Regions from separate parts of the Bacillus sp. EB106-04-04-XG123 genome, predicted to be linked through region 4. Evidence: riboswitches for the same ligand, from Rfam matches in the RefSeq annotation. Region 4 holds a riboswitch; each other region holds the start of a gene.
What was found. Region 4 has a riboswitch for S-adenosylmethionine ahead of mtnK (S-methyl-5-thioribose kinase). Riboswitches for the same ligand answer to the same signal wherever they lie in the genome.
Positions count from the first base shown of each region.

Region 1: another riboswitch for S-adenosylmethionine. It lies ahead of AC3WTB_RS06370 (methionine ABC transporter ATP-binding protein); the one in region 4 lies ahead of mtnK (S-methyl-5-thioribose kinase).
Region 2: another riboswitch for S-adenosylmethionine. It lies ahead of AC3WTB_RS03555 (methionine biosynthesis PLP-dependent protein); the one in region 4 lies ahead of mtnK (S-methyl-5-thioribose kinase).
Region 3: another riboswitch for S-adenosylmethionine. It lies ahead of AC3WTB_RS04300 (bifunctional homocysteine S-methyltransferase/methylenetetrahydrofolate reductase); the one in region 4 lies ahead of mtnK (S-methyl-5-thioribose kinase).

Region 1 is NZ_JBYTDZ010000002.1:179,436-187,282, reverse strand. Features, by position in the region: gene AC3WTB_RS06415 (3-hydroxyacyl-CoA dehydrogenase/enoyl-CoA hydratase family protein) at 1-357, shown strand, start outside; gene AC3WTB_RS06410 (acetyl-CoA C-acetyltransferase) at 370-1,545, shown strand; gene AC3WTB_RS06405 (acyl-CoA dehydrogenase FadE) at 1,560-3,341, shown strand; gene AC3WTB_RS06400 (arsenate reductase family protein) at 3,453-3,809, shown strand; gene gcvH (glycine cleavage system protein GcvH) at 3,876-4,259, shown strand; gene AC3WTB_RS06390 (YusG family protein) at 4,304-4,540, shown strand; gene AC3WTB_RS06385 (ribonuclease M5) at 4,672-5,016, shown strand; gene AC3WTB_RS06380 (thioredoxin family protein) at 5,029-5,331, shown strand; gene AC3WTB_RS06375 (SCP2 sterol-binding domain-containing protein) at 5,452-5,793, shown strand; SAM riboswitch class I at 5,896-6,004, shown strand; gene AC3WTB_RS06370 (methionine ABC transporter ATP-binding protein) at 6,159-7,184, shown strand; gene AC3WTB_RS06365 (methionine ABC transporter permease) at 7,177-7,845, shown strand.
Region 2 is NZ_JBYTDZ010000001.1:688,228-696,074, forward strand. Features, by position in the region: gene AC3WTB_RS03535 (acetyl-CoA carboxylase carboxyltransferase subunit alpha) at 1-36, shown strand, start outside; gene AC3WTB_RS03540 (hypothetical protein) at 80-262, shown strand; tRNA gene AC3WTB_RS03545 (tRNA-Val) at 357-429, opposite strand; gene metC (cystathionine beta-lyase) at 562-1,740, opposite strand; gene AC3WTB_RS03555 (methionine biosynthesis PLP-dependent protein) at 1,737-2,855, opposite strand; SAM riboswitch class I at 2,934-3,055, opposite strand; gene AC3WTB_RS03560 (alpha/beta hydrolase) at 3,277-4,017, shown strand; gene AC3WTB_RS03565 (YjcG family protein) at 4,070-4,585, shown strand; gene AC3WTB_RS03570 (GNAT family N-acetyltransferase) at 4,592-5,026, shown strand; gene AC3WTB_RS03575 (hypothetical protein) at 5,109-5,366, opposite strand; gene AC3WTB_RS03580 (UvrD-helicase domain-containing protein) at 5,493-7,805, shown strand; gene spoVIF (sporulation-specific transcription regulator SpoVIF) at 7,822-7,847, opposite strand, start outside.
Region 3 is NZ_JBYTDZ010000001.1:805,748-813,594, reverse strand. Features, by position in the region: gene metH (methionine synthase) at 1-1,329, opposite strand, end outside; gene AC3WTB_RS04300 (bifunctional homocysteine S-methyltransferase/methylenetetrahydrofolate reductase) at 1,313-3,154, opposite strand; SAM riboswitch class I at 3,233-3,351, opposite strand; gene AC3WTB_RS04295 (YajQ family cyclic di-GMP-binding protein) at 3,433-3,924, opposite strand; gene AC3WTB_RS04290 (CvfB family protein) at 4,162-5,010, shown strand; gene AC3WTB_RS04285 (BMP family lipoprotein) at 5,354-6,331, shown strand; gene AC3WTB_RS04280 (methyl-accepting chemotaxis protein) at 6,328-7,847, shown strand, end outside.
Region 4 is NZ_JBYTDZ010000001.1:568,973-576,819, forward strand. Features, by position in the region: gene AC3WTB_RS02895 (pyridoxal phosphate-dependent aminotransferase) at 43-1,233, opposite strand; SAM riboswitch class I at 1,398-1,555, shown strand; gene mtnK (S-methyl-5-thioribose kinase) at 1,636-2,829, shown strand; gene mtnA (S-methyl-5-thioribose-1-phosphate isomerase) at 2,836-3,897, shown strand; gene AC3WTB_RS02910 (hypothetical protein) at 3,922-4,059, opposite strand; gene AC3WTB_RS02915 (methylated-DNA--[protein]-cysteine S-methyltransferase) at 4,149-4,640, opposite strand; gene AC3WTB_RS02920 (PAS domain S-box protein) at 4,642-6,852, opposite strand; gene AC3WTB_RS02925 (acyltransferase family protein) at 7,146-7,847, shown strand, end outside.

The DNA.
Region 1 (7,847 bases), on a different contig from region 4:
ATGAACGGGGATCACCTGATCTATGATGCAAAACAACTGGTGCTCTCTCTTGATGAAGCCGGTTATCGCGCGCCGCTCAAGCAAAAGGTGCCGGTCATGGGAGAAACAGGCTATGCAGCGATGATTTTGGCTGCTGAAAATATGAGACTGTCTGGATACATTTCAGAGCATGACATGACCATTGTAAAAAAATTAGCTCATGTCATTTCCGGCGGGAAACTGCCATTTGGAACAGAGGTAGAGGAGCAATACTTATTAGAGCTTGAAAGAGAAGCCTTTTTAAGTCTTGTAGGAGAAGCGAAATCACAGGCACGTATGCAGCACATGCTCGTCAAAGGAAAACCTTTACGTAACTAAGGGGGAGTCAAAATGAGAGAAGCAGTCATTGTCGCTGGCGCAAGAACACCAGTAGGGAAGGCGAAAAAAGGATCGTTAAAACATGTCCGGCCTGATGATATGGGCGCATTATGTGTAAAAGAAACGTTAAAGCGTGCCGGTGAATACGACGGTCAAATAGATGATTTGATCATTGGCTGTGCAACGCCAGAAGCAGAGCAGGGGTTAAATGTGGCCCGGAATATTGGAGCATTAGCGGGACTGCCTTATACGGTACCTGCCATCACCATAAACCGCTACTGCTCGTCTGGTCTTCAGTCTATCGCTTATGCGGGTGAACGAATTATGCTCGGGCAGGCAGACACGATTTTAGCCGGAGGAGTCGAATCGATGTCGCAGGTGCCGATGATGGGGCATTCCATTCGTCCGAATGCCCTCTTGGCAGAGCAAGCACCTGAATACTACATGAGCATGGGGCACACGGCAGAGCAAGTGGCGCAAAAGTATCAGGTCACACGTCAAGATCAGGACGCCTTTGCGGTGAGGAGTCATCAAAAGGCAGCAAAGGCACTTCAAGAAGGGAAGTTTTCTGATGAAATTGTGCCCGTTGATGTAACAGACCGGCGGATAGGAGAACAATATCAATTAGAAGAGCATCAATTCACGTTCTCACAGGATGAAGGTGTGAGAGCAGGTACAACGGAAGAGATTCTTTCCACTTTGCGTCCAGCCTTTTCGACAAAAGGTACGGTGACTGCAGGGAACTCGTCTCAAACAAGTGACGGGGCTGCGTGTGTGATGATGATGGACCGCGAGAAAGCATCCTCACTTTCTCTTCAGCCGCTCGCTAAATTCAGAGCATTTGCTGTTGGCGGTGTACCGCCTGAGGTGATGGGAATCGGTCCGGTTGAAGCCATACCGCGTGCGCTGAAAATCGCTGGACTTGAGCTGAAGGATATTGGTCTGTTTGAATTAAACGAAGCGTTTGCCTCTCAGGCAATTCAAGTCATTCGCCATTTAGGAATTGATGAAGAAAAAGTGAATGTCAACGGCGGGGCAATTGCGCTTGGACATCCGCTCGGCTGTACAGGAACGAAACTAACGCTGTCACTTATTCATGAAATGAAACGGCGAAACGAGCAATTTGGCATTGTCACAATGTGTATCGGCGGGGGCATGGGAGCAGCAGGCATTTTTGAATTGATCTAAAGGGGGAAATCAGGATGAAAGCATTGGAAGATGTAAAAAAGGGTGGAAGCTTTTTAATTGATGAGACGAATTATGAGCATATCTTTACACCGGAGGATTTCTCTGATGAACATCAAATGATTGGAAAGACAACAGAGGATTATATTTTACAAGATGTGGTTCCGCATATAGATCAAATTGAAAACCATGAGTTCGAGCATTCGGTCAGGCTTCTCAAAAAGGCTGGTGAGCTTGGCCTTCTAGGAGCCGATGTACCTGAAGAATTCGGCGGGCTTGGATTGGATAAAATCAGTTCAGCAATCATTACTGAAAAATTCGCTAGAGCAGGCAGTTTCTCACTTTCCTATGGCGCTCATGTCGGTATTGGTTCTCTGCCGATCGTGCTCTTCGGAAATCAAGCGCAAAAGGAAACGTACCTGCCAGGACTCGCCTCTGGTGAAACCATTGCGGCGTACGCACTCACTGAGCCAGGATCAGGCTCTGACGCTCTTGGAGCAAAAACAACTGCGGTTCTGAATGAAGCAGGTACCCATTATGTCCTCAATGGAGAAAAGCAGTGGATCACAAACTCCGCATTTGCCGATGTCTTTGTTGTGTATGCGAAGATTGATGGTGAACACTTCTCTGCTTTTATTGTCGAAAAGGATTTTCCAGGTGTCAAAACGGGACCTGAAGAGAAAAAGATGGGCATTAAAGGATCATCGACGAGAACATTAATTCTTGAAGATGCCCAAGTACCGAAGGAGAATTTGCTTGGTGAAGCCGGCAGAGGACATGTGATTGCCTTTAACATTTTAAATATCGGACGCTATAAGCTGGCAGTTGGCACAATCGGTGCATCAAAGCGCGTCATTCAATTGTCGGCAGAATATGCGAACCAGCGTAAGCAGTTCAAAACACCAATTTCTCAATTCAGCTTAATTGGTGAAAAAGCAGCCAATATGTCAGCAAAGCTCTATGCGATGGAAAGTGCTGTTTACCGTACGGTTGGATTATTTGAACAGCGGATGGGTCTATTAAGTGACGAAGAGCAAAAAGACGGCAAACAAATTGCTCAATCCATTGCGGAATATGCGATTGAATGCTCTCTCTGTAAAGTCCTTGGCTCTGAAACATTAGATTATATTGTGGATGAAGGCGTGCAGATTCACGGCGGATATGGATTCATGCAAGAATATGAGGTCGAAAGAGCCTATCGCGACTCACGAATTAACCGGATCTTTGAAGGGACAAACGAAATCAACCGTTTGCTTGTACCAGGTACATTCTTGAAGAAAGCGATGAAAGGAGAGCTTCCGCTGCTTCAAAAAGCGCAGACCTTACAGGAAGAGCTAATGATGATGATGCCGGAAGAGCCAGGCGATCAGCCGCTCGATCAAGAAAAATATTTGCTCGTCCATGCGAAAAAGGTCGCCTTAATGGTGGCTGGTATGGCAGCCATGAAATACGGGAAAACCTTAGACAAAGAGCAAGAAATTCTTGTGAACATAGCCGATATCGTCAATGAAATTTTTGCTGCTGAATCAGCAATTTTGCGTACGGAAAAGGCAATCGCTGCATCAGGCGTAGAAAAGAACGTTCAAAAGCTGGCTTACACACAAATTTTCACGCAGGAGGCTTTCTTAAAGATTGAAGCCCATGCAAAAGAATCCTTGATTGCGATGGAGGAAGGAGATTCACTCCGCATGAGCCTGTCAGCCCTTCGCAAGCTGACAAGATTTACTCCAATCAATGTCATCGCCAAAAAGCGTGAAGTGGCAAAACGAATCTTTGAAGCAGAGAAATATATCGTATAAGGATGGCTTAAAAGGTGCGGATATCACTCCGCACCTTTTTGTAAGCATACATTTAGGTTTTTAAAATATTTTGTGATAAAATGTTGTCACAATTTGCAGGAGGTGAAAATGGTGGCTTTAGATTTTTACGAATACCCATCTTGCGGTACATGCCGAAAAGCAAAAAAGTGGCTGGAAGCACACAATAAAGACATCAACAGCATACATATCGTCGAAGAGACGCCTGATAAAGAAACATTAAAAGCCCTTTACGAAAAAAGCGGTTTAGAGCTGAAGAAATTCTTTAATACAAGCGGACAAAAATACCGGGAGCTGCAGCTGAAAGATCAACTTCCTGCAATGTCAGAGGACGAGCAGCTAGAATTACTCTCGTCTAACGGAATGCTGATCAAGCGCCCGATTACAACAGACGGTAAACGAGTAACAGTTGGATTTAACGAAGATACATTTAAAAGCGTCTGGAAATGATGTAACTTTCATTCAGATTGTGGTATCTTCAATATAGATTGTAAGAAAAGACTGGAGGGGTATTGAATGAGCACACCAAAAGATTTACGTTATTCAGAAGAACATGAATGGGTCAAAGTAGAAGGAGATAAGGTGCGTATCGGTATTACGCATTTTGCTCAATCTGAGCTTGGCGATATCGTGTTCGTTGAGCTTCCTGAAGTAGGAGACAAAATCACAGCGGACGAGCCTTTCGGAAGTGTAGAATCAGTGAAAACAGTTTCTGAACTTTATGCACCGATCAATGGCACAATCGTCGAAGTGAACGATGAGCTGGATGACAGCCCAGAATTCGTCAACGACTCTCCATATGAAAAAGCATGGATGATCGTTGTAGAACCAGCTGATGCAACTGAAATCGAGAACTTAATGACTGCTGAGCAATATGAAGAAATGACAAAAGAAGACTAATTCATGTGAAATTGGACACTCTACCTTTATGGGGGGTGTCCAATTTGTCTTTTCAAAAAGAACAGGTGGATATAACAGAGCATGTCACTGGACGATTCAAAGAAAGCGGCATGGTGCTTTATCATCAAAATGAAGAGATTGGCACAATGATTAGTGAAAACCAATATGAGCTGAAATCGGGATATTCCTATGATCAAAATCGTTTTTATCGTCTAACGGATACATTGACCGATGGGACAGAAAAATATGTAGACTGTGACGATGAAAATGGGTGGTGCTAATCACAGAGGAGACTGCAGTGAACAAAAACTGCAGTCTTTTTGATGACGAGGCGCCCAATCTTTACAACCTGGATGAAAGATTGTAATCTAAGGAAGAAGTGAATCAACGTCAAAAGGGCCGGGTGATCGTGATGAATGTCGAGATAGAAAAGGTCATCATTGTAGAAGGTAAAACAGACAAACAAAAGCTGAAAGAAGTCATAAGTGAACCTGTTACCATCATTTGCACCAATGGCACGATCAGTACATCGAAGCTGGACCAGCTTGTGGACGATTTATTGGGGAAAGACGTTTACATATTAGCAGACAGTGACGATGCAGGCGACAAACTGCGGAAGCAATTTCGAAAAGAATTCCCTGAAGCACTTCATCTTTTTGTCGACAGAACGTACCGCGAAGTGGCCGCTTCACCGTCAGCCCACATTGCATCTATCCTATTAGCTGCAAACATTGATGTTCATTCGAAATATTTATGAGGGTGGACGTATATGAAAGAGATTGAAGAACACGAATTCAAAGAGATAGAGGACGATTTATTTCTTTTATACTTATATACACCGTTTTGTGGAACATGCCAGCTGGCAAAGAAAATGCTGGCAGTCGTAGACGCCATGCAGCCGGATGTGCCATTTTACGAAAACAATTTAAACTATTCACCAGGCTTTGCAAAAGCATTTGAGATCGAGAGTGTTCCTTGCTTTCTACTGTTTAAAAAAGGAGAATTGGTGCAAAAAGGCTATGCCTTTCACTCTGTTCCATATCTTCATGAAATGATTGAAACCGCTAAATAAAGCGGTTTTTTGTCATATTTCAAGAAATTCATTTGAAAATTTGTCGAGTTATTTATAAAGGACAAGAAGATGTTTGTAGAGAAATGTTATGTATAACCAAATGACAGGGAGGTTATACATGTGGAAAATGTGAAAGCCCATGGTAACACAGGGCAGCGTTTACTATTAAAACCGCTGCTCTCATCATCATCCTTGAAGATTACATTTGAGGCGGAAACTGACTCTTGTACATTGATTGTGGATGAACGTGGTGAAGTGAAGAAACTACCTGCAATTGAGTTATCGGATCTCATCTTTTATGGTGAGAGGAAAGAGATTCTACAATTATTAGATGGAGATATGTCCTTACAGCAGTTAATCAGCAGAGGACAAGTCAAAGTCAAAGGGTCATTCCGTGCGCTCCTTAGACTAGAGGCAGTGCTTTGGCTGACGAACGGTTTTTTTCGAAAAATGATAACGTAGTTGTTTACTTGGAAATTAGCGATTTACAGCGTTGACATATCTCAGATAGCATGATATTCTACGTTAGTAAAAACATGAACATCACATAAAACAACATATTTTCTCTTATTAAGAGAGGTGGAGGGACGTGCCCTATGAAACCCGGCAACCGTCAGCATAGCTGAAATTGGTGCCAATTCACTCAAAGCCGCAGCGCTTTGAAAGATGAGAGAAAGGCGTAATTGACATAAAAGGCCTTTCTGCTTGCGTTGCAGTTAGGTCTTTTTTACTGACCTGGCGTCAGGCTAGAGTCATGACAGAAAGAAGAATAAATAACGTATGTGATGGAAACCTATAGATTCAGCAAGAAAGCAGGTGATCAGACTGTGATTCATTTACAGAATGTATCAAAAACGTATCATTCAAAAAGCGGAAATGTTGATGCCGTAAAAGACGTCAACTTGAATATTGATAAAGGTGAAATATTCGGAATTATCGGGTATAGTGGTGCAGGAAAAAGCTCGCTTATTCGCCTATTAAACGGTCTGGAGCTGCCAACAGAAGGAATTGTTGAAGTGGCAGGCAACCGGATCAATGAAGTATCGAATGCGAAACTTCGGAAAGCAAGACAAGAAATCAGCATGATCTTCCAGCACTTTAACCTACTTTGGTCAAGAACGGTGAGACAAAATATTATGTTCCCGCTTGAGATCGCAGGGGTACCGACATCAAAACGGAGAGAACGTGCGAATGAACTGATTAAATTGGTCGGTTTAGAAGGAAAAGAAAATGCGTATCCGTCTCAGCTTAGCGGCGGGCAAAAACAGCGTGTCGGCATTGCGAGGGCATTAGCGAATGATCCAAAGGTTCTTCTATGTGACGAAGCGACATCTGCGCTAGATCCGCAAACGACCGATTCGATCCTTGAGCTTTTGGCGGATATCAATAAACGATTAGGGCTCACGATTGTGCTCATTACACATGAAATGCACGTCATTCGCAAAATTTGTCATCGCGTCGCAGTCATGGAAAATGGACGTATTGTCGAAGAAGGCGAAGTATTGCGCGTCTTCAGACAGCCGAAGGAAGAAATGACGAAGCGATTTGTGAAACAGCTTGCGGAACCAGAGGAAGCGAAAGAAACAATCGAGCACGTCCTAGAGCGAGTAAAAGAAGGTCAGGTCGTACGGTTGTCCTTTATCGGTGATTCTGCCGAGCAGCCACTGATCACAGAAATCATTCGATCGTTTCATGTCGATGTGAACATCCTTCAAGGGAAGATTTCTCAAACGCAGGAAGGCGCGTTTGGAACACTCTTTATCCACATTAATGGAGAAGAGACTGAGGTAGAAAAAGCCATCGCCTATATCCAAAGCAAACAGGTTGAAATCGAGGTGATGACACATGTTTGAGAAATGGTTTCCGAACGTTGATTTAGACGTCATCTGGAGTGCAACAGGTGAAACGGTGTATATGACACTGATTTCATTGGCATTTGCCTTTGCCATTGGTATTATCCTTGGACTATTACTCTTTCTAACGAGTAAAGGCGGTCTTTGGGAAAATAAACCGATTAACACCGTCATTGGGGCAGTCGTCAATATTTTCAGATCGATTCCTTTTATCATTCTAATCATTCTATTATTAGGATTTACAAAACTCATTATGGGCACGATTCTTGGCCCAAATGCAGCACTCCCTGCCCTTGTCATAGGGTCAGCTCCATTCTATGCACGTCTTGTCGAAATTGCACTGCGTGAGGTAGACAAAGGAGTCATTGAAGCAGCACGATCAATGGGAGCGAAAACGTCGACAATCATTTTCAAAGTATTGCTGCCAGAATCATTGCCAGCCCTTATTTCAGGTATTACCGTAACAGCGATTGCTCTAATTGGCTCTACTGCGATTGCAGGTGCAATTGGAGCAGGCGGACTTGGTGACCTCGCCTATGTGGAAGGGTACCAATCTGGTAATACAGATGTCACACTTGTAGCCACTGTGTTTATTCTGATCATCGTCTTTATTATTCAAATAATCGGTGATTTGATTACAAATAAAATTGATAAACGTTAAGG
Region 2 (7,847 bases), 120 kb from region 4:
TATGAAAAGTATAGACAAATAGAGAATTATAAATGAAAATATTTAAAGTCCGTATTACATTTCGGAGGATTCTTGCAAAATGGTCGCTCTCCTTATAGAGGCAGGTGAGAGCATAAATGCTATTCAGAAAAGAGCCGGACATGCTAGTGCTAAAACAACGTCAGATATTTATGGTCATGTCACAAATAAATTAGAATTTAACACTGCAGAACACTTTAATCATTTTGATCCTAAAAATATTGAGAAACAATCTGGCGGATAAAGTTCGTCCCCAATTCGTCCCCAATCAAAATAAACAGAACAAATATTCGCTGTCAGAAAAACAAAAAACCCTTGCTAAGCAAGGGTTTCAACGATGATTCCGACTGGGCTCGAACCAGCGACCTCTACCCTGTCAAGGTAGCGCTCTCCCAGCTGAGCTACGGAATCGGGTTATGTATCAGTTCTGGGCTTTCTGTTACTGACAGTCTCTATTATATAACCATAATAATAAAGCGTCAATGGTTTTGTTTAAAAAAGGTCAAAAAGCCGGCGGCTGTGCCGGCTTTTTTCTCTCCTTCTTTATGATTGGTTCACAAGAACAGGCTTTAGTTGATCGAGTGCTTGTTTGAAGTCACGTTTGAGGTCTTCTCCGTTTTCGACACCTACACTTAAACGAAGCAGCCCATCTGTAATCCCTCTTTTTTCTCTTTCTTCTTTTGGCATAGCCGCATGTGACATTTTGGCTGGATACGACAGAATGGATTCGACGGCGCCGAGGCTGACGGCGAATACAGGTAATGTGACGGCATCCACTAATTCTTTGACTGCCGCTTGGTTTTCTAGTTCAAATGAGAGAACAGCCCCTGCTCCGCTCGCTTGCTTTCGCTGAATATCTGCACCCGGGTGATCATCTAAGCCTGGATAGTATACTTTTTTGACCGCAGGATGTTCTTTAAGAAATGAAGCTAGCTCGAAGGCCGTTTGACTAGCTTTTTCTAATCTGACTTGAAGGGTTTTTAACCCTCTTAACACGAGCCAGCAATCCTGCACACCAAGGACCGCACCGAAGGAGTTTTGCAGTGAATAGAGTTCGTCTCCCAGCTTCTCATCTTTCACCACAGCTAAGCCTGACAGCACATCACTGTGGCCGCTTAAAAATTTCGTTGCACTATGCAGAACAACATCCACACCAAGGTCCAGCGGACGCTGAAGGGCAGGCGTTAAAAACGTATTATCTAAGAAAGTCAAACAGTCATGCTCTTTCGCAAGCTGTACGACACCTTCAATATCTGTAATACCTAGTGTTGGATTTGACGGTGTTTCCATGTAAATGACCTTTGTATTCGATTGAATACCTCTTTTGACTTCATTCAAATCCGTCATATCCACAAAGGTATGCTCAATTCCAAATCTCGACAGAACTTGAGTGATCATTCGGAAAGTCCCGCCATACACATCTCTTGTGACAAGCACGTGATCTCCCTTAGATAATAGAAGAAAAGCAGTTGAAATGGCTGCCATGCCTGATGCAAAGGCAAGCCCTCTCGTTCCTCCTTCCAGCGCCGCAATCGTATCCTCTAATGCTTGACGTGTCGGAGTCCCCGATCTCGAGTAGTCATATTGGCCAAATTCATCGAAGCTGCTTTGATGAAAGGTGGATGCATGCTGAATCGGTACACTGACTGCACCTGTTGAACGGTCTGTTTTAAACGCATTATGAACGAGTTGTGTTTCGAGTGTCCAATCGTGTGTGGTCATTTGACGTGTACCTCCTCTTTAACTTGTGATAGTGCCTGTTTCAGGTCTGCTTTCAGGTCATCTACATGCTCGATGCCAACAGAGAAACGGAGCAGCTTGTTACATACACCGTTTGCAATGCGAATCTCTTCTGGGATATCCATGTGTGTTTGCGTTGCAGGATACGTAATGAAGCTTTCGACTCCGCCAAGGCTTTCAGCAAAACAAATCGTTTTTAGCTGCTTTAAAAATGGATTGACCCAGTCCTCTTTAGCTACTCGGAATGACAGCATGCCTCCCTTTCCTGGATAAAGGACATCTTGAATTTCTGGCTGCTTTTCTAAAAACTGTGCCAGCTCCTTCGCATTTGCCTCGTGCTGGCGCATTCTAAGAGCCAGTGTTTTCATTCCTCTCATTAAAAGCCATGAGTCAAATGGTGATAGAACCGCTCCAATCGCGTTTTGATGCTGGAACATTTCTTCAGACAGCTGCTCTCCTTTTGTCACCACAAGCCCTGCAAGAACATCATTATGTCCGCCTAAATATTTGGTTGCGCTATGAATGACAATGTCTGCTCCAAGCGTAATTGGCTTTTGCAAGACTGGTGTGTAAAAGGTGTTATCGACAATCACCAAAGCGCCATGCTCTTTTGCAATCTTCGCTATTTTTTGAATATCTGCTTCCTGCATCAATGGGTTTGTCGGTGTTTCAATAAAGACCGCTTTTGTGTTTGGCGTAATTTTAGAGCGTAAACAGTCTTCATCTGCAAAATCATCATAAAGAAAACGTAAGCCGTACTTTTTCCATTCGTTTTCAAACAAACGGTATGTACCGCCATATAGGTCTGATGAGACGATGAGTTCATCTCCGCTTTCAAATAGAGCCATGATCGTTTGAATCGCAGCCATTCCCGAACTGAAGGCAAAACCGGCCGTCCCTTCTTCGAGTGAAGCAATTGCATCCTCTACGAGCTGTCTTGTTGGGTTTTTCGTTCGAATATAATCAAATCCTGTAGATTCCCCTATACCTCTATGTCTGTATGCTGTCGAAAGGTAAACGGGAGGACTGACAGTGCCAGTCACCTCTTCGCTACGGTTTCCAATCTGCGCTAATTTCGTTTCCACATGTTCTGTCATTTGACACCATCCTAAGTAAAAATCTGATTTCAAAACAGAAAACCCCTTCTTCATAAGAAGAAGGGGTTTAATCGCTTCCTCTTATCTTCCAAGCAAAAAAGCTGCTTGCTGGATTTAGCACCTTGGTACATCACATGAAGTGATGCATACCGGTTGCTGAGGTTTCAAAGGGCCAGTCCCTCCACCTCTCACGATAAGAATGTGTTGTCTGTCTGTTCTAATTCTTAATACTGTAACCCATTAAATCTCATTTTTCAAGGGGAAATGTCATGATTAATTAAAATTTTCTGTATTTTATAACAGAATCGATGTTATACGGTTTGATTGCATGTTAGCATATAGGAACAACGCTGTTTTTCGTGTTACAATGAATGGAAACGTTTCACTTTATGATGAATTTGGTTAGCTGGAGGAATGGATTATGGTGAAGAAAACAGGAATCATTCAAGAAGAAACCTTACAGTCAAAAGAACTTGGGGCGGACATGACCATTTTGATCTATTTGCCAGTCAATTACTCCCCCCTTTATACATATCATGTCATCATTGCCCAGGATGGTCATGATTATTTCCGCCTAGGCAAAATAGGCAGACAGGCAGAAGAATTGATGCAGAACAAAGAAATGGAACGCTCGATTATCATTGGTGTCCCTTATGAAAATGTTACGGAAAGACGGAACACGTATCATCCAGACGGCACACAGTTTGAAGCGTATAAACGCTTTTTAGCTAATGAACTGGTTCCTTATATTGATGAACACTATCCAACCTATCAAATTGGATCAGGACGTACGTTTATTGGTGATTCACTGGGTGCGACGATTTCCCTCATGACAGCCATTGATTATCCTTCTTTATTTGGCGGGCTGATTTTGCAGTCCCCTTATGTTGACGAGTCGGTTCTAGAAGCCGTCAAACAGTCGACAGCCCTTTCTCATTATGCGATTATCCATCAAATTGGGCTGGAGGAAACCGCTGTGAAAACAACAGATGGCCAGGTGCTTGATTTTGTTCAGCCGAATGATGATTTAAAGGCCCTTCTTGAACAATCTGGAGCGGATTATTTATTTGAGACATTCGAAGGGGATCATAAATGGACGTATTGGCAGCCGCTCATTGCGCCTTCGTTAAAAAGAATGCTCCCATATTCGTTAATCAACTGAATTTTGTTATAATAAATAATAATAAATACTTTCTTATTCAGGAGGGAACATGATGAAATACGGAGTTGTTATATTTCCATCAAAAAAATTGCAAGATATTGCGAACTCTTACCGGAAGCGTTATGATCCGAACTATGCACTCATACCGCCTCATTTAACATTAAGAACACCTTTTGAATTAACGGATCTAGAAGCGGCTGAGGTCGTCTCAACGTTAAGAGATTATGCAAAAAATGCTTCTCCTATTACGTTACGTATTAAAAAATTCAGTTCATTCGCTCCTGTAAACAACGTCATTTATATGAAAGTAGAACCGAACGAGGACATCATGGCGCTCAATGAAAGATTGTACGCAGAGCCACTGGCTGGTACACCTGAATATGCCTTTGTTCCGCATGTCACAGTGGCTCAAAAACTATCAGATGATGAGCATTCAGACGTACTTGGTACATTAAAGCTGAGAAAGATTGACCATGAAGAAACAGTGGATCGCTTCCACCTTTTATATCAATTAGAAAACGGATCTTGGACCGTCTATGAAACATTTATTTTAGGAGAAGAGGGTTAAAGACATTTGAAAACAGTCATCGCAACAGAACAAACACAACGAGAAGATGCATATTACGTTCGAAAAGAAGTATTCGTCAAAGAACAAGAAGTTCCAGTAGAGATCGAAATAGATGAACTAGAGGACAAAGCCACCCATTTTGTCATTTACAATGATGACAAAAAGCCTCAGGCGGCCGCTAGACTGCGGATCATTGAGGGATCAAAGGCAAAGCTAGAAAGAATTTGTGTGTTAAAAGAGGCGCGCTCCTTCGGCCTTGGCCTCAAGCTATTAGAGGCGCTAGAAACAGAAGCAATTGCTAATGGAGCAAAAGAAGCGGTGATGCATGCCCAAGTCCATGCGCTTCCTTTCTACGAAAAGAAAGGCTACAAAGCGGTTTCTGAACCGTTTGAAGAAGCGGGAATCACCCATGTCAAAATGACAAAAACACTGTCTGTTTGACCAAAAGAAAAGCCAGAGCATTCAAAATGCCCTGGCTTTTTCTTTTTCATTATCGTTCGCCAATGGAAGAAAGCGCAATCATTTATATATACGTATTGATATGAACGCCTTTTCCTTCCTCCATAAACATATCTCGTACAAAGCGTTCCCGCTTTTTTTGCTGTACTTTCGTTTCCGCTTCTGTCACTAAGTCCTCTTTTTTCTCCAGCTCTCTGTAAATCTTGTCATGAAAGGTGCGAGTAACCTTTGTTACTTTCGCGTAGTCTTCTTTATCCTGAGGAGCTGGACGATTGATATATTGAAAATACAGATCCGGCTGAATCGGGGCTATATATCCCATCAAGAACGCCTCCTTTGCTTCTCTCTTACTCTACTATTCCCTAATTATGACTGTTTGAAACACGCCTCATTTGATATGATTAGATGTGTTTCATTTTAAGATTGATTGACTATTGGAGGACTAGCTTTGAAATGCGCACGACGACATGATCGAACGATCTCATTACATACGTATTCGAGAGAACATTATCAATTCCTCCATGACGAGGGAAAAAAAGGACAATTATTCTGCCCATATTGCGGACAACCGGTCTTTTTTAGATTAAATATACATGATGAACCTGCCTTTATTCATCAGCACATGTCTCAGCAAGAGATTTGTGAACAAGCTGAAGAACAAGCAGATCATAATCAAACGGCTGAACAGGAGGAAAAGGCTTCCTATAAAGAACTTGGCGGCTTCCGTTTTCCAACCGGCAAACAGATCATCTCGCAAACTAGCGAATCATATGACTGGCAGGAACCAAAGTCGATTCAATTTAGCGACGCCTTACATTTAGAAGAAAATGAACAAGTTCATACGATCGACCTCTTCCCGCATATCACCTTTAGCACACCGCAGCTTCAAGCTGTCACACATTTAGATGGTCCGATGCTTGTGCTGGCTGGTGCCGGCAGCGGAAAAACAAGAGTCCTGACGGCTAGAGCGGCTTATCTCATGTCCCATCATCATATTCCTGCTCACCATATTTTACTCGTAACTTTTACTACAAAAGCGAGCAGTGAGATGAAAGAAAGACTGCGCAAGCAATACCAACTTCATCCTTCACAAGCCAGCCAAGTGGTGACAGGCACCTTCCACAGTCTTTTTTATAAAATGCTGCTTCACGATGACGCAAACAAATGGAACGGCCAGCATCTGATCAAGTTTGACTGGCAAAAGGAGCAATACATTCGAAAAGCCATAATGAATGAAGGGCTTGATGAGAAAGACTACCCTACTGATCAAGTGCTGCAATCCATCGGCTATTGGAAAAATGCCTTTTTACCAGGTGAACTTCCTGATTTGAAGGATGAAAAGGAAAAACACATGTGGACGATCTATCAATCATATGAACAACAAAAACGAGATCATCAGCAATTTGACTTTGATGATATGGCGATTGCCTGCTTACATATGCTGACAGAACAGCCTGAACTGTTAAAACGGTATCAAGAACGATTCCAGTATATTTTAGTGGATGAATTTCAGGATATTAATCCAGTGCAATATCAATTAATTCAGCTTTTAGCCGGAGAATCAGAGCAGTTATTTTGTGTAGGGGATGATGATCAAGCCATTTACGCATTTAGGGGTAGCAATCCTGCTTTCATCCTTGAATTCAAACAGGATTATCCTTCGGCTCAGATCGTCCATTTACATGCGAATTACCGCTCTCATCATACAATTGTCGCAAGTGCAGATGCGATTATTAAGAAAAATCAGCATCGTTATGAGAAGACGTTAAAAGCCGTTCGGGCGGAGAAAATTCCGCCGACGCTCTTTTATCCATATGATGAAGAAGAGGAAGCGACGATGATTGTCGCAGATATTCAGGAGAAAATTAAAAACGGCGCAAAGCCGAATGACTTCTGCGTGCTGTTTCGTACGAATACAGGCGGCCGTGCGATTTATGAACGGCTGCATCAATCGGCCATTCCGTATGAAACGGATGCTGGCGTCAAAGCCTTCTACAGCAGACGAATTGTTCGGGTACTCCTCGCCTTTCTTTCCTTAAGTCAGGATGCAGATGATGTGGCCGCCATGAAACAGCTGCTGCCGGTTTTCTTTTTAAAGCAGCAAACGCTGAATACACTAAAGGCACTGACTATCACAGAGGATTGTTCAATGGTAGATGCGCTCGGAAAGCTGACAGATATACAGCCGTTTCAACGGAAAAAGCTGCAATCAATCGTTCCTTTGTTCCGAACGTTACGAACATTAAAGCCATCGGACGCGGTGACATTTATTGAACAAAAGATGGGACTCGGTGATTACTTAAAAAAACGGGTGAACGATACGAATGTACTTGAAAAAGGGACAGATGATGTACGTGATGTGAAAACAGCTGCCAGACGCTTTGAAACGATTGAAGCCTTTCTCGCACATGCCGAACATATGAAATCTGCCGAAAAGGAAAAAACAGATGAACCCGGTGTTCAGCTCATGACGATCCACCGCGCAAAGGGACTCGAATTCCAGACAGTATACATCACTTGTGTGGTCGATGGGGCACTGCCTCATGATTTCTCACTGGATGAACTCAGAAACGGTGATGAAGAAGCGCTGGAAGAAGAGCGCCGTTTATTATACGTGGCCATGACAAGAGCTGAACAATCTCTTTATCTGTCTGTTCCTTCATTTAGACGAGGCAAAACGGCTCATCGTTCTCGCTTTTTGTATCCTCTTCTAAAGAAAAACCGTGAATTATTTACAAAAAAACAACAGGCCCCCCTTTAAACGGAGAGCCTGTTGTTTATTTTTTGTTATTCATCATTTTAG
Region 3 (7,847 bases), 240 kb from region 4:
CTCTTCAAAACGTTCCACGCCATCCTCAAGATTAATAGAATTGATGATGGCTTTCCCTTGAGAATAGGTGAGTGCCTTTTCGATCACGTGTTTATCCGTTGAATCAATGACAAAAGGGGCTTTCACCTTTTTCATGGCTTCTTGTAAAAAGCCTTCCATGTCTGCTGCCTCATCACGGTCTGGATCGGCGAGACACACATCAACGACGTGAGCGCCATTTTTCACCTGAGCACGAGCAATTTCTGCTGCTTCTTCAAACTTTTGTTCCGCAATGAGCCGTTTGAATTTGCGAGAACCAATGACATTGGTCCGTTCGCCTACAAAAAGAGGACGCATTGAATCCTCATAAATAAGAGGCTCAATTCCTGATACGGTATGCTGCGGTGATTCTCGAGTGATATGACGCGGCTGAATCGTGCGTACTTCATCTGACAATGCTTGAATATGTGCAGGTGTCGTTCCACAGCAGCCGCCGACAATATTTAACCAGCCTTCCTTAGCAAAGGCGGCGATTTTTTTAGCAAGAGAAGCAGGGGATTCATGATATTGGCCTTCTTCATCTGGGAGACCAGCATTCGGATAGCAGCTCACCGCTGACTTTGCGATGGAGGAGAGCGTGCGGATGTGGTCTGTCATAAATTCTGGACCAGTCGCACAGTTCAGGCCCACACTGATGGGTTTCATATGCTCAAGAGAGATATAAAAGGCTTCGATATCCTGACCAGCAAGGGTGGTGCCCATCGGTTCAATCGTTCCTGATACCATGAGTGGTAATTGAATGCCTGCCTTCTGAAAGGCTTCCTGAATTCCTTTGAAACCAGCTTTTACATTCAGCATGTCTTGGCTTGTTTCTAAAAGAAGGGCATCACACTTTCCGTCAATTAGAGCGCGGGCCTGTTCTTCATAGTTTCTGACGAGCTCACTGAAGGTTGTGCCGCCTGTTACAGATAATGTTTTCGTTGTTGGGCCCATTGCGCCTACAACAAAACGTGGCTTATCCGGTGTGGAGAAACGGTCTGCTTCAGCCTTTGCCAGCTGTGCAGCTCGAACATTGAGTTCATAGGCAAGGTGGCCAAGCCCATATTCATCAAGGACGAGCTTTGTCGCGCCGAACGTATTTGTTTCAATGAGATCGGCACTTGCTTCGAGGTATTCCCTATGGATCGCACGGATGATGTGAGGGGCTGTCACATTCAAATACTCGTTACAGCCCTCATACTCTTCTCCGCCAAAGTCCTCTGCTGTCAGGTTGGCGTTTTGAATCATTGTGCCCATTGCACCATCAAGGACGAGGATGCGTTTTTTGAGCTGTTCAGTGATAGTTGACATGGATGTTAGACTCCTTTTCTTTCTGATGGATGTAGGTGGTCAGTTCTGCTGTTAAATCTGATCGAAGGAAAGGAGTAATTAAATAAATGCCATTAAACAATTCGCAGGCTGTATCTAATAAAGAGCGGGCAATCGCTAAACCTTCTGCTCGCTGCTTTTCTTTATCCTCGCCAGCCTTAGCCATAATGTCACGAATAGAATCAGATAATTTGATGCCGGGAATTTCGTGATGAATAAACTCTGCATTTCGGCTGCTTGTTAACGGCATAATGCCGATGTAAATAGGTTTATCCAAGTGGCGGCTTTCCTCATGAATTTTCACAAGCTGTTCTTCAGAATAAACAGGCTGTGAAATAAAATAATCAGCGCCGTATTCGATTTTTTTCTCAAGACGTTTGACCGCTTTATCTATATGACGCACATTTGGGTTAAACGCGCCAGCCACTGAAAAATTGGTCTTTTTGCCAAGAGGCTTTCCTGAGAAAGAAAGGCCTTCATTAAATTGCTTGATGAGACGAATCAAATCAAAGGAGGTTAAATCATACACAGATGTTGCACCTGGGAAGTCTCCAATTTTAGATGGATCGCCTGTGATCGCTAAAATATCGGTTAATCCAAGAGTGTCGAGCCCCATTAAATGGGATTGTAGCCCAATCAAATTACGGTCGCGGCATGTGATATGAACAAGAGAACGCATATCAAGCTGCTGCTTTAATAATGCGCCGCAAGCGACATTGCTAATGCGCGGAGTTGCAAGAGAATTATCGGCTAACGTTAACGCATCAATGCCAGCATTCTTTAATTCATTTGCAGCGACGAGAAATCTTTCGAAGTTCAGCTTCTTCGGTGGATCGAGCTCTACGATAATCGATCGTTTTTTCACAGCCAGCTCATCAAGACCTGGTTCAGTGCGCTGATCTTGGATGGAAATGATTTCTTCTTTTAACACTTTCACTTCTTTTTCAGTGATCGGTGCTAAACCTTTGACCGCTTCAGCCATTGCGCTAATATGCTGAGGTGTTGTTCCACAGCAGCCGCCGATAATGCGTGCACCCTGATTTCTAAATTCAAGTGCACTTTTTCGGAAATAATCGTTATCTGTATCATAGACGAGTCTGCCTTCTTCAAGAGAGGGGAGACTGCTGTTAGGATAGACTGATAAATGCGAATTTTCTAAAAGTGGAACACCTTCGAGTGCCTGAATCATGTGATAAGGGCCCAGCCTGCAGTTGATGCCGACGACATCTGCACCAAGAGATGATAACTCAGATAAACCATCCTTCAGCGGGGTACCATCCTGCAAAACGCCTTGTTCATGCATAGAGACATTCATGACAATCGGGAGAGTCGTTTCTTTGCGAGCAATTTGGAGAACAGCCTTCGCTTCTTCTATGTCATAATACGTTTCAAGCAATAATCCGTCAGGCTCTTCATTTAATAGGATGTACAGCTGCTCTCTAAAGCTTCGTTTGATTTCTTCTATAGAGTAGGCATTTTTGTTAAACGTTCGAATGCCGCCAATTGTTCCGAGAACATAGGCAGAGCCAGCGGCTGCTTTTGCAATTTGTACCGCTTTTGTATTGATGCGTTTCGTTTCTTCCTCTAAGCCGTAGCGGGATAGTTTAATATAATTCGCACCGTATGTGTTCGTTTGGATGATGTCAGCGCCTGCCTGCACATATGCTTCGTGTACGCGTTTCACTTCATCCTCTTTCGATAAATTTAATTCTTCAAAACAGCGGTCAATGCCGTAAGAGTATAAAAGTGTTCCCATCGCTCCATCAGCTATCAGTACGCGATTTTGTAAGTCTTGTAATAGGCCCATTGTATTCCTCCTTATTTCTATGTAACAAAAAAAGCCTTCTGATAAGAAGAAGACTTTTTGGCTGTATCGTAATTCTTCTCCTTATCTTCCAAGCAGTTGCTTGCTGGATTTAGCACCTTGGTCATAGAAAATATATTTCTACTACACCGGTTGCTGAGGCTTCACAGGGCCAGTCCCTCTGCCTCTCTTGATAAGAAAGCAATATGAACATGTCAATGAATTGAACTTCCATCAACTGTAACGAAAAATGCAAAAATAATCAATGGAAAATTTGAAATTTATCGAAAATTTATAAATTGGACATCGATCGGCAAATCAGCCTTACGCATAAGAGAAATCACCTCTTGTAAATCATCTTTATTTTTCCCTGTCACACGCACTTGGTCATCCTGAAATTGTGATTTCACTTTGATGCCAGACTGCTTGATGAGTGCGTTGATCTTTTTAGCGTTGTCTTGATCAATCCCGCTGATCAGCTTCGCACGCTGGCGTACTGTACCGCCAAGAGCATGCTCGGTTTTTCCGTAATCGATATTTTTAGTTGGTACATTTCGTTTGATAAGCTTTGTCACAAGTACATCTTTTAGCTGCTCAAGCTTGAAGTCATCATCAGAAATGAGAACAAGTTCTTCTTTTTCGAGAGAAATGTCACTTTTACTTCCTTTAAAATCATAACGGTTTTTAATTTCTTTCAGCGCTGCTTGAACAGCGTTTTGCACCTCAGGCAGTTCGACTTTCGATACAATGTCAAATGAGCTTTCTTTTGCCATCACACATGACCTCCAAGTATTGATATTGCGTCTATTTTATCATGCCAATAGGCGAAGAAGAAACTTTATCGAAGAGATGAGGCAAAGAGTTCAGCCGGCTGCGGTATAAATCGTGTTCAGTTTGTCCACTTTAGCTAACAGAACTAGAGATGTTCATGCGGGGAGAAGTATAGTAGAATAAAGTGAATCAAAAGATGAACGAACGCTCTTTTATGGGCAGATAGGAAGGAAGAGAACATGAGACCAGGTGAGCAACTGACCTTGCAAATAGAGAACGAAATGGAATACGGCTACTTTTTGACAGATGGTGAAGATTCGGTCCTCCTGCACCGCAGTGAAATGACAGAGGATCTTGATGACCGAGATGAAGTAGAGGTCTATTTATATGTAGATCATGAAGAAAGACTAGCTGCCACAATGAAAATCCCTACAATTAACGCACATACATACGGCTGGGTAGAAGTTGTAGACGTGGTAGAAGACATGGGCGCATTTGTCGATGTTGGACTGTCAAAGGATGCACTTGTAGCAACAGAACACCTCCCGCCATTTGAGGAAGCATGGCCGAAAAAAGGAGACAAACTCTACTGTATGCTGAAAGTCACAAGTTACGGCAGAATGTTCGCAAAACCAGCCACAGAAGACGTGATCAGTGAATTGTTTACTGAGGCACCAGAAACCTTAATGAACAAAGAAATTACTGGAACAATCTATCGTTTAATTGCGACAGGTTCTTTTATGCTGACAGATACAGGCGTGCGAGGGTTTATTCACCGCACGGAACGAAAAGAAGAGCCAAGACTAGGATCGACCGTTACGGGACGAGTTATTGCAGTGAAAGAGGATGGAACCGTGAACGTTTCTCTGCTTCCTAGAAAACAGGATGCATTATCTGTCGATGCAGAAGAAATTTTAACCTATATGAGAACAAGAAACGGCGCCATGCCTTACGGAGACAAAAGTGATCCAGAGGATATCCGCGAAAGATTTCAAATGAGCAAAGCAGCCTTTAAACGAGCACTAGGTCATCTGATGAAAAATGATCTCGTTTATCAAAAAGAAGGCTGGACATACGAGAAAAAGTGAGCATTTGCTCACTTCAGCGTGCAGACAAACCCTCGCATTCGGTGTCAGTCCTGCGTGCCGGTGCTCACGAATGTCAAATTCGCTCCGCTCCGGTACTCGTCCTTCCTAGGGCTGCAAAGGTTTTCAGGTCACGCTGAAAAGAAGACAAAGTTCTAAAATAAAGTTCATTTTAGCCCTTTGTCAATGATCTAAAAGTGAGCATTTGCTCACTTTTTTATTTTTGTCTTAAATAATGGATTTTTTCTATGAAAAAAGTCATGAAAACCTTCACTATATCATTGAAACAACGCCCCTCAAATCCGATAAAAAAGGAGTAAGGATGATAAAAGGAGTGTGTTTTTGGATGAAAGTGAAGATTTCATTGCTTCTGATGGCAGCTATGCTTATGGTGCTCGCCGCATGCGGTAATCAACAGGAGGGGGCGCCAAAATCAACTGCGAAGCATATTGGCGTTATGCTCACAGATGATGGTCTTGGTGATCAATCATTTAACGATTCATCATTTAAAGGATTAGAAAAAGCACGTGATGAGCTTGGCATTGAATTTGATTATAGAGAAATTGCAGAAACTGATACATATGAAAAAGGGCTGACAGAACTCGTAAAAGATGGTAATGATCTCATTATCGGTGTAGGTTTTAGTATGCAAGAAGACCTAGAAAAAGTCGCGAAAAAATATCCGAAGAAGCAGTTCCTTCTGATTGATGCCGTATCTGAGCTGAAAAATGTGACTTCTGTGACGTTTAAAGAAGAGGAAGGCAGCTATTTAGCAGGTGCACTTGCTGCGATGACAACAAAAAGCGATGTCATTGGATTTGTTGGCGGTGTTGATGCAGACGTCATTCATCGTTTTGAAAAAGGGTTTCAAAAAGGCGCCAAATCAGTCAATCCCAAAATCAAAATCTTATCTACCTATGCCGGTACATTTAGTGATGCAGGCAAGGGCGGTAAAATAGCCAAAGATATGATCAAAAAGAAAGCAGACGTTTTATATGCTGCAGCCGGTTATTCAGGTGTTGGTGTATTAAAAGAAGCGCAATCGCAAGGCAAATATGCCATTGGTGTTGACAGCGATCAGTATTATACTGCGGAAAAAGCGGTCATTTCATCTATGGTGAAAAAAGTCGATGAAGTGGTTTATCAATTCAGCGAACAGGTCGTCAAGAACAATCAAATTAAAAGCGGACATGTTGTCTATGACTTAAGCAATGATGGAATCGATATGGCAAAAATCCGGATCTTGAAAAATGCTGAGACACTGACCAAAAAATTAAATGGTCTGAAGCAGACGCTTCTAAAAGAAGAGGGGGGCGCATCATGAGTTTACGCGTCAAAATTTTACTCAACTCACTTATCTCACTTCTTTTAGCAGTTGGCGTTATCGCCTTTATCATTGTCAGCATGACAAAGATCCAATCATCAAATGAAGCAGATGTCCAAACCTTATTAAACGTACAAAAAACGAAGGCAAGTTTTGAAAGTGTCGAGCAAGCGATGACCAATTATTCGATGACACTTTCAGATGAACAGCTAGAGATCGTTCAAAACGATATTTCTACAGCAAAAAAACAGCTGCAAACGTTAAACAAGCATGCAGGAAATTTGAACAAAGAGGCATTAACAAGGTTAAATTCAAAATATGACACATGGACCAAAGAAGCCAACAATGCCATTGGCGAAAAAAACGCCTCGGATGCAAGACGTGTGGCAGCAAGAATTGATGGCGTTTTAAATGATGTGCATACGATGAATAAAAGAGCAGAAGAAGCGTATAAACAAAATCTAGAGGATGCAGCAGACAATGTTCAATGGATTATTACAAGTGCACTCGTCTCAGCCCTCACACTGATTGTCATTGCCGTCTTTTTGAATATTGGACTAACGCGATCCATCGTGACACCTATCAAATCAATATCCTACAGAGCAAAGCAGATCGCAGAAGGAAATCTTGCTGTGGAGCGGACGGATATTCAGCGTAAGGATGAAATCGGAGGCTTGAATGAATCCTTTAATCAAATGACAGATCAGTTGATTAGTTTGATTAAAGAAATCAGCCATGTCTCAAGCCGAGTAGAGACATTCTCGATCCACCTGAATGATGAAAATAAAAAGATGATGGAATCTGCCAATCAAGTATCTGTCTCAACAGACGAAATGGCCAATGGGTCACAAGCGATTTCAGAAGATCTCCAGCATGGCGTCAGCTTGATTGAGAAAATGGACCAGCATGGACGTAAAAATTCCGAACGATCACAAACGGTCATCCGCAGTACAGAGGATGCCATCGAAGCCGTAGAAAGCGGAAAGCACACGTTAACAGAAACAAAATCAGCGATTGAAAAAAATACACATGCCACGAGACAAATCGAAGAATCAGCAGGAGAATTCACGCAATACGCCAGCGGAATCTCAGCCATGGCCAAAACGGTTTCTGACATTGCGGACCAAACAAACTTACTTTCCTTAAACGCAGCCATTGAAGCGGCAAGAGCAGGCGAAGCTGGAAAAGGCTTTGCCGTTGTAGCAGATGAAATTCGCAAGCTTGCCGATGAATCGTCTAATGCAACAAGACAAATTTTTGACATGGTCAGTCATATTGAAAGAGGGATTCAATCCATTAGTCAAACGGTTCAAGAAGGGGTCAAGCTTTCACTTCAGCAGCAGGATGCGATGGACAAAACCTCACACTCCTTTGAAGATATAGAAACAAAAGCGCAGCATATTAAACAAGAAATGGCGGTCTTAAATGACCAAATTATCCAATCAACAGAACTTGGCGGACAAGTACTGCACTCGATTGAAAATATTAGTGCAGTAGTAGAAGAAACAGCAGCTGG
Region 4 (7,847 bases):
TTCAATTTTCTTAAATATTGCCTGAATTATCGCACCATTTTTTTATGTTGTCAATGGCTTTTTTTCAAACAGCTTCAAGGCAGCGATGCGCTGAGCAGCTTCTTGTAACCGCTCCTCGCTTGTAAGAAGCCCTACTCTCACGTACCCTTCACCGTGAGCACCAAAGCCGTTACCTGGCGCTACAACAACATGTGCTTTTTCTAATAATAAATCAGAAAAGGCTTCAGATGTATATCCTTCTGGCACCTTTAACCAAGCAAAAAATGATCCCTTTGGTGCACTGACTTCCCAGCCAATTTCTTTGCAGGCAGCTATCCACACATTCCGCCTTTTCTCATATCGGTCATTTTGCACCCGTACGCATGTTTGATCGCTTAATAGGGCTTCCGCTGCTGCATCCTGCGTGGCTTTAAACAACGAGACAAACAAATGATCCTGATAAAGCTCAATCGCTTCAATAACAGACGGATTCCCTGCTGCAAATCCTACTCTCCACCCTGCCATATTGTACGTTTTAGACAATGTGTAAATTTCTATTCCCGTCTCTTTCGCTCCATCTACTTGCAGAAAGCTGATCGGCTTTTCCCCATCAAATCCAATGCCGCCATATGCAAAATCATGGACAACACAAAGCTTGTGATCTTTCGCAAATGTAACGGTTTCTTTAAAAAATGAACGGCTTGCCGTAGCCCCCGTCGGATTGTTGGGGTAATTTAAATACATTAATTTTGCCTTTTTCTTATCATCCTCAGGCAGCAAATCGTAGTCAGGTAAAAAATCATTTTTTTCAAGAAGTGGCATGGTCACCATATGAGCTCCAGCAAGTACAGCACCTGACCAATAATCAGGATAACCTGGGTCAGGGACGAGAAGCGTATCACCCGGATTCAGCAGACATTGAGGCAGCTCAACAAGCCCTGCTTTCCCGCCAAATAAAATCGCAATTTCCGTCTTTGGATCAAGCGTAACGCCATATTCTCTTTCATAAAAAGCGGCAGCGGCCTTTTTTAATTTCGCTGTTCCACGGAATGAGGAGTATTGATGATTTTCAGGTTTTGCTACCGCTTCCTGCATGGCTTTTACAATGTGGGGAGGAGTTGGCTGATCAGGATTTCCCTGCCCCAAATTAATGATATCTGCCCCTTCCTGCACTTTTTTCTGCACCTTTTGGACAAGGGACGCAAAAAATTGTTTCGGTAATTGTTTCAACACATCTGATTGCTGGAATTCCATTTCTTCACCTTCTATTCAAGTTACGTAACAATACAATCACTGTAATGGATTGTTTTATGAATTGTAAAGCAATTTTGAAAAAAGATTGACATGTAAAGCGCAGCTCTGATAATATCTTGAATTAAGAAATGCAAACAGACACGAAACAATTACATATTGATTTCTCTTATCGAGAGTTGGGCGAGGGATTTGGCCTTTTGACCCCAACAGCAACCGACCGTTAATACCACTGTGAAGTGGGGCGCAGCAAGTAACGCGCCAAGACAATTGTCTTATAGGGCACGGTGCTAATTCCATCAGACGCATGTGCTGAGAGATAAGAGAGGCTTTGAGCATACACACCATCAAGCCTCTTTCTCTCAGGAGAAAGAGGCTTTTTTATATGATTTGGAGGGGAAGCAATTGGTTACACTTACGGCATCATATGAAGAACTAACAGAAAGCTCGGCAGTTGCACTCGCAATTAGACTTGGCTTAATCCAAGAAAGCAGTCATTTGACTTGTACTGAAATCGGCGACGGGAATTTAAATTACGTCTTTCATATTTATGATCACAAACAAGAAAAAGGATTGATCATCAAGCAGGCGCTGCCTTATGCAAAGGTGGTTGGTGAGAGCTGGCCTCTTACATTAGACCGGGCAAGAATTGAAAGTGCTGCCCTGATCAAACAGTCAGAATATGCGCCGCATCTCGTACCAGCGGTCTATTACTCGGATACAGCTCTTGCAGTGACAGCCATGGAGGATCTCTCACACTTAGAAATCGTCAGAAAAGGGCTAATTGCCGGAAAACAATATCCGCATTTATCTGATCATGTTGGAGAATTTTTAGGAAAAACACTTTTTTACACATCTGACTTTGCGACAAATCCTAAAATCAAAAAACAATTTGTGAAGCAATTTACGAACCCTGACCTGTGTGATATCACAGAAAAACTCGTCTTCACAGACCCTTTCTTTGATAGTGAAACAAATGACTTCGAAGAAGAATTAAGAGAATCAGCAGAAGCGCTTTGGGCAGATCTTGAGCTGCAAGCCAAAGCAGCAGAATTGAAGCGTATCTTCCTGACATCAGCTGAAACATTGGTTCATGGAGATCTTCATACAGGCAGTATTTTTGCAAATGAGACTGAAACGAAAATCATTGATCCAGAATTCGCGTTTTACGGTCCCTTTGGATTCGATATCGGCCACTTTATCGCCAATCTGTTCCTGAATGCTTTATCTCGCGAGAATGAACACGAGCAGCAGCACCTTTTTGACCATGTCGTCAATGTATGGTCAACATTCAAAGAAGTGTTCACAAAAGCTTGGAAAGAGGACAGCATTGAAGCATTTAGTGTATCGGACAGCTTTTTAGAAACAACGTTTGACCGGATTTTAAAAGAAGCGACAGGCTTTGCCGGCTGTGAGCTTGTCCGCCGAACAATTGGTCTTGCTCATGCCGCTGATCTTGATGCGATTCCATCTCCAACTAGACGGATTCAGCAGAAAAAAGCAGCACTGACACTTGGAAAAACATTTATCAAACAATATCATGCAGTGGAAACAGCGTCTGACCTCGTCGCATTATTCCAGCCATCTGTAAAGGAGTGACGGGTTTTGTCAAAAGAATTTGAAGTCCCCCGTTCTGTCGAATGGGAAGAAAACCGTATTCACATTTTAAATCAGCAAAAATTACCGGCCGAAACCGTCTTTGAGCATTTATATACGAAAGAAGATGTGTATGATGCAATTGTGACATTAAAAGTACGCGGAGCGCCTGCGATTGGCATTACAGCAGCATTTGGACTGGCACTTAGTGCGCAAGCCATTGAGACAGAAGAAATCGATGTTTTTAAACAAGAAGTGATTCGAATCAAAGAATATTTAAACAGTGCTCGTCCAACCGCTGTGAACCTCGCCTGGGCATTAGACCGGCTGCTGCAGCGCATTCAGCGTGCAGCATCAGTGAATGCAGCTAAAACTGATCTTGTCCATGAAGCCATTCAAATTCAAATTGAAGATGAAGAAACATGCAGACAAATCGGTCAAAATGCACTCCAGCTCTTTAAATCAGGTGACCGTATCATGACCATTTGTAATGCAGGCTCCATCGCAACGAGCCGGTACGGAACAGCCCTTGCTCCTTTTTATTTAGCCAAAAAGAAAAATCTTGACCTTCACATTTATGCATGTGAAACACGCCCTGTTCTTCAAGGCGCTCGTCTGACAACATGGGAGCTCATGCAAGGCGGCGTGGATGTGACACTCATTACAGATAACATGGCCGCCCATACGATGAAAGAAAAGCAAATTTCTGCTGTCATTGTTGGAGCTGACCGTATCGCCCGTAATGGAGATACAGCGAATAAGATTGGAACGTTAGGTCTTGCCGTTCTAGCCAAACATTTTCACATTCCGTTTTTTGTAGCAGCACCGCTTTCAACCTTTGATGTATCCACCCGTGACGGGTCAGATATTCCAATTGAAGAACGCGACCCGCTGGAAGTAAAGGAATTAAACGGTGTCCCCATTGCACCGCCCGATGTTCAAGTATTCAATCCCGCCTTTGATGTCACTCCTCATCATCTTATTTCAGGCATCATTACAGAAAAGGGAATTATCACATCGAACTATGCAGAAGAGATTGATGCTCTTTTCGCCGAAAGCATCTCCCAATGATCGTAAAAAAGCGCCGTGTTCTTGTCATTTAAGAGCACCGCGCTTTTTTGTTTCTTGATTCGTTTTTGTTAAGATTTCTTTTTTCTGTTCTTCCGTCAAGACGTTCATTTTGACACATAGTGACGTAACGGCATACATTTTACCTTTTTTGCCCCAAAACATGCCAGCGCCCTCCTTTTTCCCTCAACCAACTTTTTTAGCTTAATAAAAGGATATGTCGCTTAGGAAAAATTCGGAACAGGTCAATCGATTTATTTTTGAACAAATGGGATGCCTTCTAATTCAAGGAGGACCGCTTTCATGTCTGTCTTCGATCCTGCATAGCCCGTCAGAGACCGGTCTTTTCCAATCACCCTGTGACACGGAATAAAAATAGGTAATGCATTTCGTCTGTTAGCTTGTCCGATGGCTCTTACAGCCTTGGGATTGCCTATCGCTTCTGCAATGTCTGCATAGCTTTTTGATTCACCATATGGAATGGTCGACAATGCTCCCCACACCTGCTCTTGGAACGGAGAACCTGTTTGCTTGAGCGGGAGATCGAATACTTGACGCTCTCCCTTGAAATATTCATCTAGCTGCTTTTTCGCTTCTTGTAAGACAGGCGTATCTGCTTGGTTTAGATTCATTGCCTGCTTTTTTGCTAAAAACGGCTCATCATCAAACATCACCTCGATGATGGCACCGTCCTTTTCTAGTATGTATAATGCCCCGATGGGTGCGTGATAGACGGTATAATACACGTTACTGCTCTCCTTCTTGTTTCTGCTGCCTTAGTGGAAGCGTGAGATGGAAGACGGTTCCTACGCCTTCCTCACTTTCTACCTCAATGGTTCCTTGATGCTCTTCAATAATTTTATAACTAACCATTAACCCAAGTCCAGTTCCTCTTTCTTTCGTTGTATAAAAAGGCTCACCTAGACGCTTTAGCTTATCCTCCGCCATTCCGCAGCCTTCATCACGCAAGGAAATGACAATATGCTCCTCGCCCTTTCGCTGAATGCTCACATAGACATTTCCTTTGCGCGGCATGACTTCAATTGCATTTTTTAAAATGTTAATAAAGACCTGCTTTAATTGGTTTTGTTCACAATATATCAGTGGTATCTCGTCCAGCACATTGAGATGCATTTGAACATTGCCAAGATTCGCTTGTGCGTGCAGGAGATCCATCGTATCCTTCACAATTTGCACCACATTTTTCTCTTCATATACAATGGCTTGCGGTTTCGCTAAAATCAAAAATTCGGTGATGATGGATTCAATTCTTTTCAGCTCTGATGTGATGACATTAAAATAGAGCGAATACTCCCCTTCTATATTTCCTTTTAACAGCTGAATGAATCCTTTTAAGGCTGTCATCGGGTTTCTAATTTCATGAGCAATTCCAGCAGCAAGCTCTCCGACCACATGAAGGGTATCTGATTTTCTCACCCGCTCTTCTAGTTCCTTCCGCTCTGTCACATCTCTAAAGATCGCCAAATTCATATTATGGATAATGTTGCGTTTAAAAGAGAATTCCAGTATACGCTGATCTGGATGGTTCAGTACAAATGGAACCTCATTGTCCATTTCATCTAATGACATCGCCTCGGCTGGTTGAGCCAAATTTTCAATTTGATAAGGGGCAAGGATGTGGAAAAGATTCATTTCTGTTAAATGATCGTCCTTCAATTGAAGCAGCTCGCTTGCAGATGGATTGACTTCAATGATTCGGTATTGATTATCAAAAAGAACAATGCCGTCCATTGACCCATTAAATACTTTACGGAATTTGAGCTCACTTTCGCGCAGCTCCTGCTCCATTCTTTTTCGATCACTTACATTACGTAAAATGGTTAAGTGCTGTCCTTCTAATACCGCATACTTTGATGTAAACTCAAGCTCTTTATACTGCCCATTTGCCATTTTGAACAATAGCTCTTCCCTTATTTCATGATTGCGGATATAACGTCTTCTTGTTGGTCTATATCTCTTATCAGATTTGACGAGAAAGTCGGTGAGCTTTTTGCCAATCAGCGAGTGCATCGGTAATTCAAAAATTCGGCAGGCTGATTCATTGGCTCTCACAATCTCTCCATCGTCCGCCCATATAATGATGGCATCCATTGCATTTTCGAAAATTTCTCTAAAGCGTTCTTCACTTTTTAACAGCTTCTCTTCCATTAGCCTTTTTTCTGTAATATCCCGCATGATGGACATATAAAAACCACTCATCACATTTGATGTAATGGTGAGTTCGAATAATTTTTGCTGGCCAGATTGAAGGGTAACAGGAAGCTCCCCTTTTGCTTTCCCTGTTTCTTTAAGTGACGTTAAAAGATGCTGCAAAGCTGGAAGATTATCGCCTTCGACAAATTCATGTAAATAGCGATCGGTTAAATCCGTCTTTTGCAGTTCAAAGCTCTGACAAAAAGAATGATTCGCATCAATCATGCAGCCATCCTGATCAAATATGACCATCCCGTCAATGGCTCGGTCAAACAAATCTTTGAACAGCTGCTCATTCATGGAGCGTTCTCGTTCTAATATTTTCTTTGAAGAAATGTCTCGCATGACCACTATATATTGCTGATTCATCGTGTCATGCTCTGCGACAAATTCAATGTATTTTGTTTCGCCATTTTCCAGCTGAATGGAGATTTCTCTTTTTAACGTACCTTTTCGAAAAAATAGATCGAGTGAGCATTCAACTTTATCTTTCGGGATGCCGTATAGGAAATCTAGAACGGATTTATTGAGGAGGTCTTCTTTCGGTGTCTGAACAAGCCTGCATGTTGCTTCGTTGGCTTGGATGATGTTGAGGTGTTGATCAAATATAAAAATGGCATCTAGCGTCTTATTTAACAGCATTTTTTGCTGCATCAACTCAGTTCGCAAATATTCGTTCTCTTTTTCTAATTTTCTGATATCTCCTGCAGGGGTTAATCTATTGCCATCGAGCGTTTCAGTCATTCTCTTACACTCCTTTTCCAGCCTCATTCCTCTACAATATTTCTACAATATTTTCATTGTTCCTTCATTCGACTCATAAAAAAAGTTAACTTTTTACACGAAGACTGTCTCATTTATTTCATTTGGATGACAGGATTGTATAACAATTCACTTTTCTTACGCTTCTTTTACAACCGTTCTACAATTTCACATCAAATAGCGAATTAAGCGAAAATGTATTTTAGAATGGGGCAAATAAGGGAACAGTGCACTTAGAACATTTATGTTTGAAATCGAGCAGGAAAGGTGATGTTATGGCATCTTCACGAGATAGTTATTTTGATAATGCGAAATTCCTTCTGATTTTTCTAGTTGTTTTTGGTCATTTGTTACGATCATTCATTCACGATAATGACTGGATGCTCTATTTATACAAGTTTATTTATACCTTTCACATGCCCGCCTTTATTTTAGTTTCTGGCTTTTTTGCAAAAGGGTTTAGAAAACCGGGCTTTATGAAAAAAGTCGCCGTTAAGCTGATCATCCCATATTTAATCTTTCAGGTGATCTATTCGGTTTACTATTACCTATTACAGGATCAAAGCATGGCCAATTTAAATCCAATTGATCCGCAATGGTCCTTATGGTTTTTAATTAGTTTATTCTTTTGGAATTTGCTGCTCATTCCTTTTTCAAAACTGCCGTTCCACTGGGCGATGATCGTCAGTTTATCGATTGCATTACTTGTCGGTTATGTGGACAGCATCAGCAATACACTCAGCTTATCACGTACGTTTGTCTTTTTGCCTATGTTTTTAGCTGGATTCTATCTAAAAAAGCAGCATTTTGAATTCATTCGTACAAGCAAAGGAAAACTGGCAGCACTTTTTGTATTAATGGCTGTCTTCCTGTTTTGCTACTTCTATGAATTTGATTATTCCTTCTTATTTGGCTCAAAGTCGTATGCTTCTCTAGGAGATGAAGGAATGATTGCGGCGATGAAACGAATGGCATGG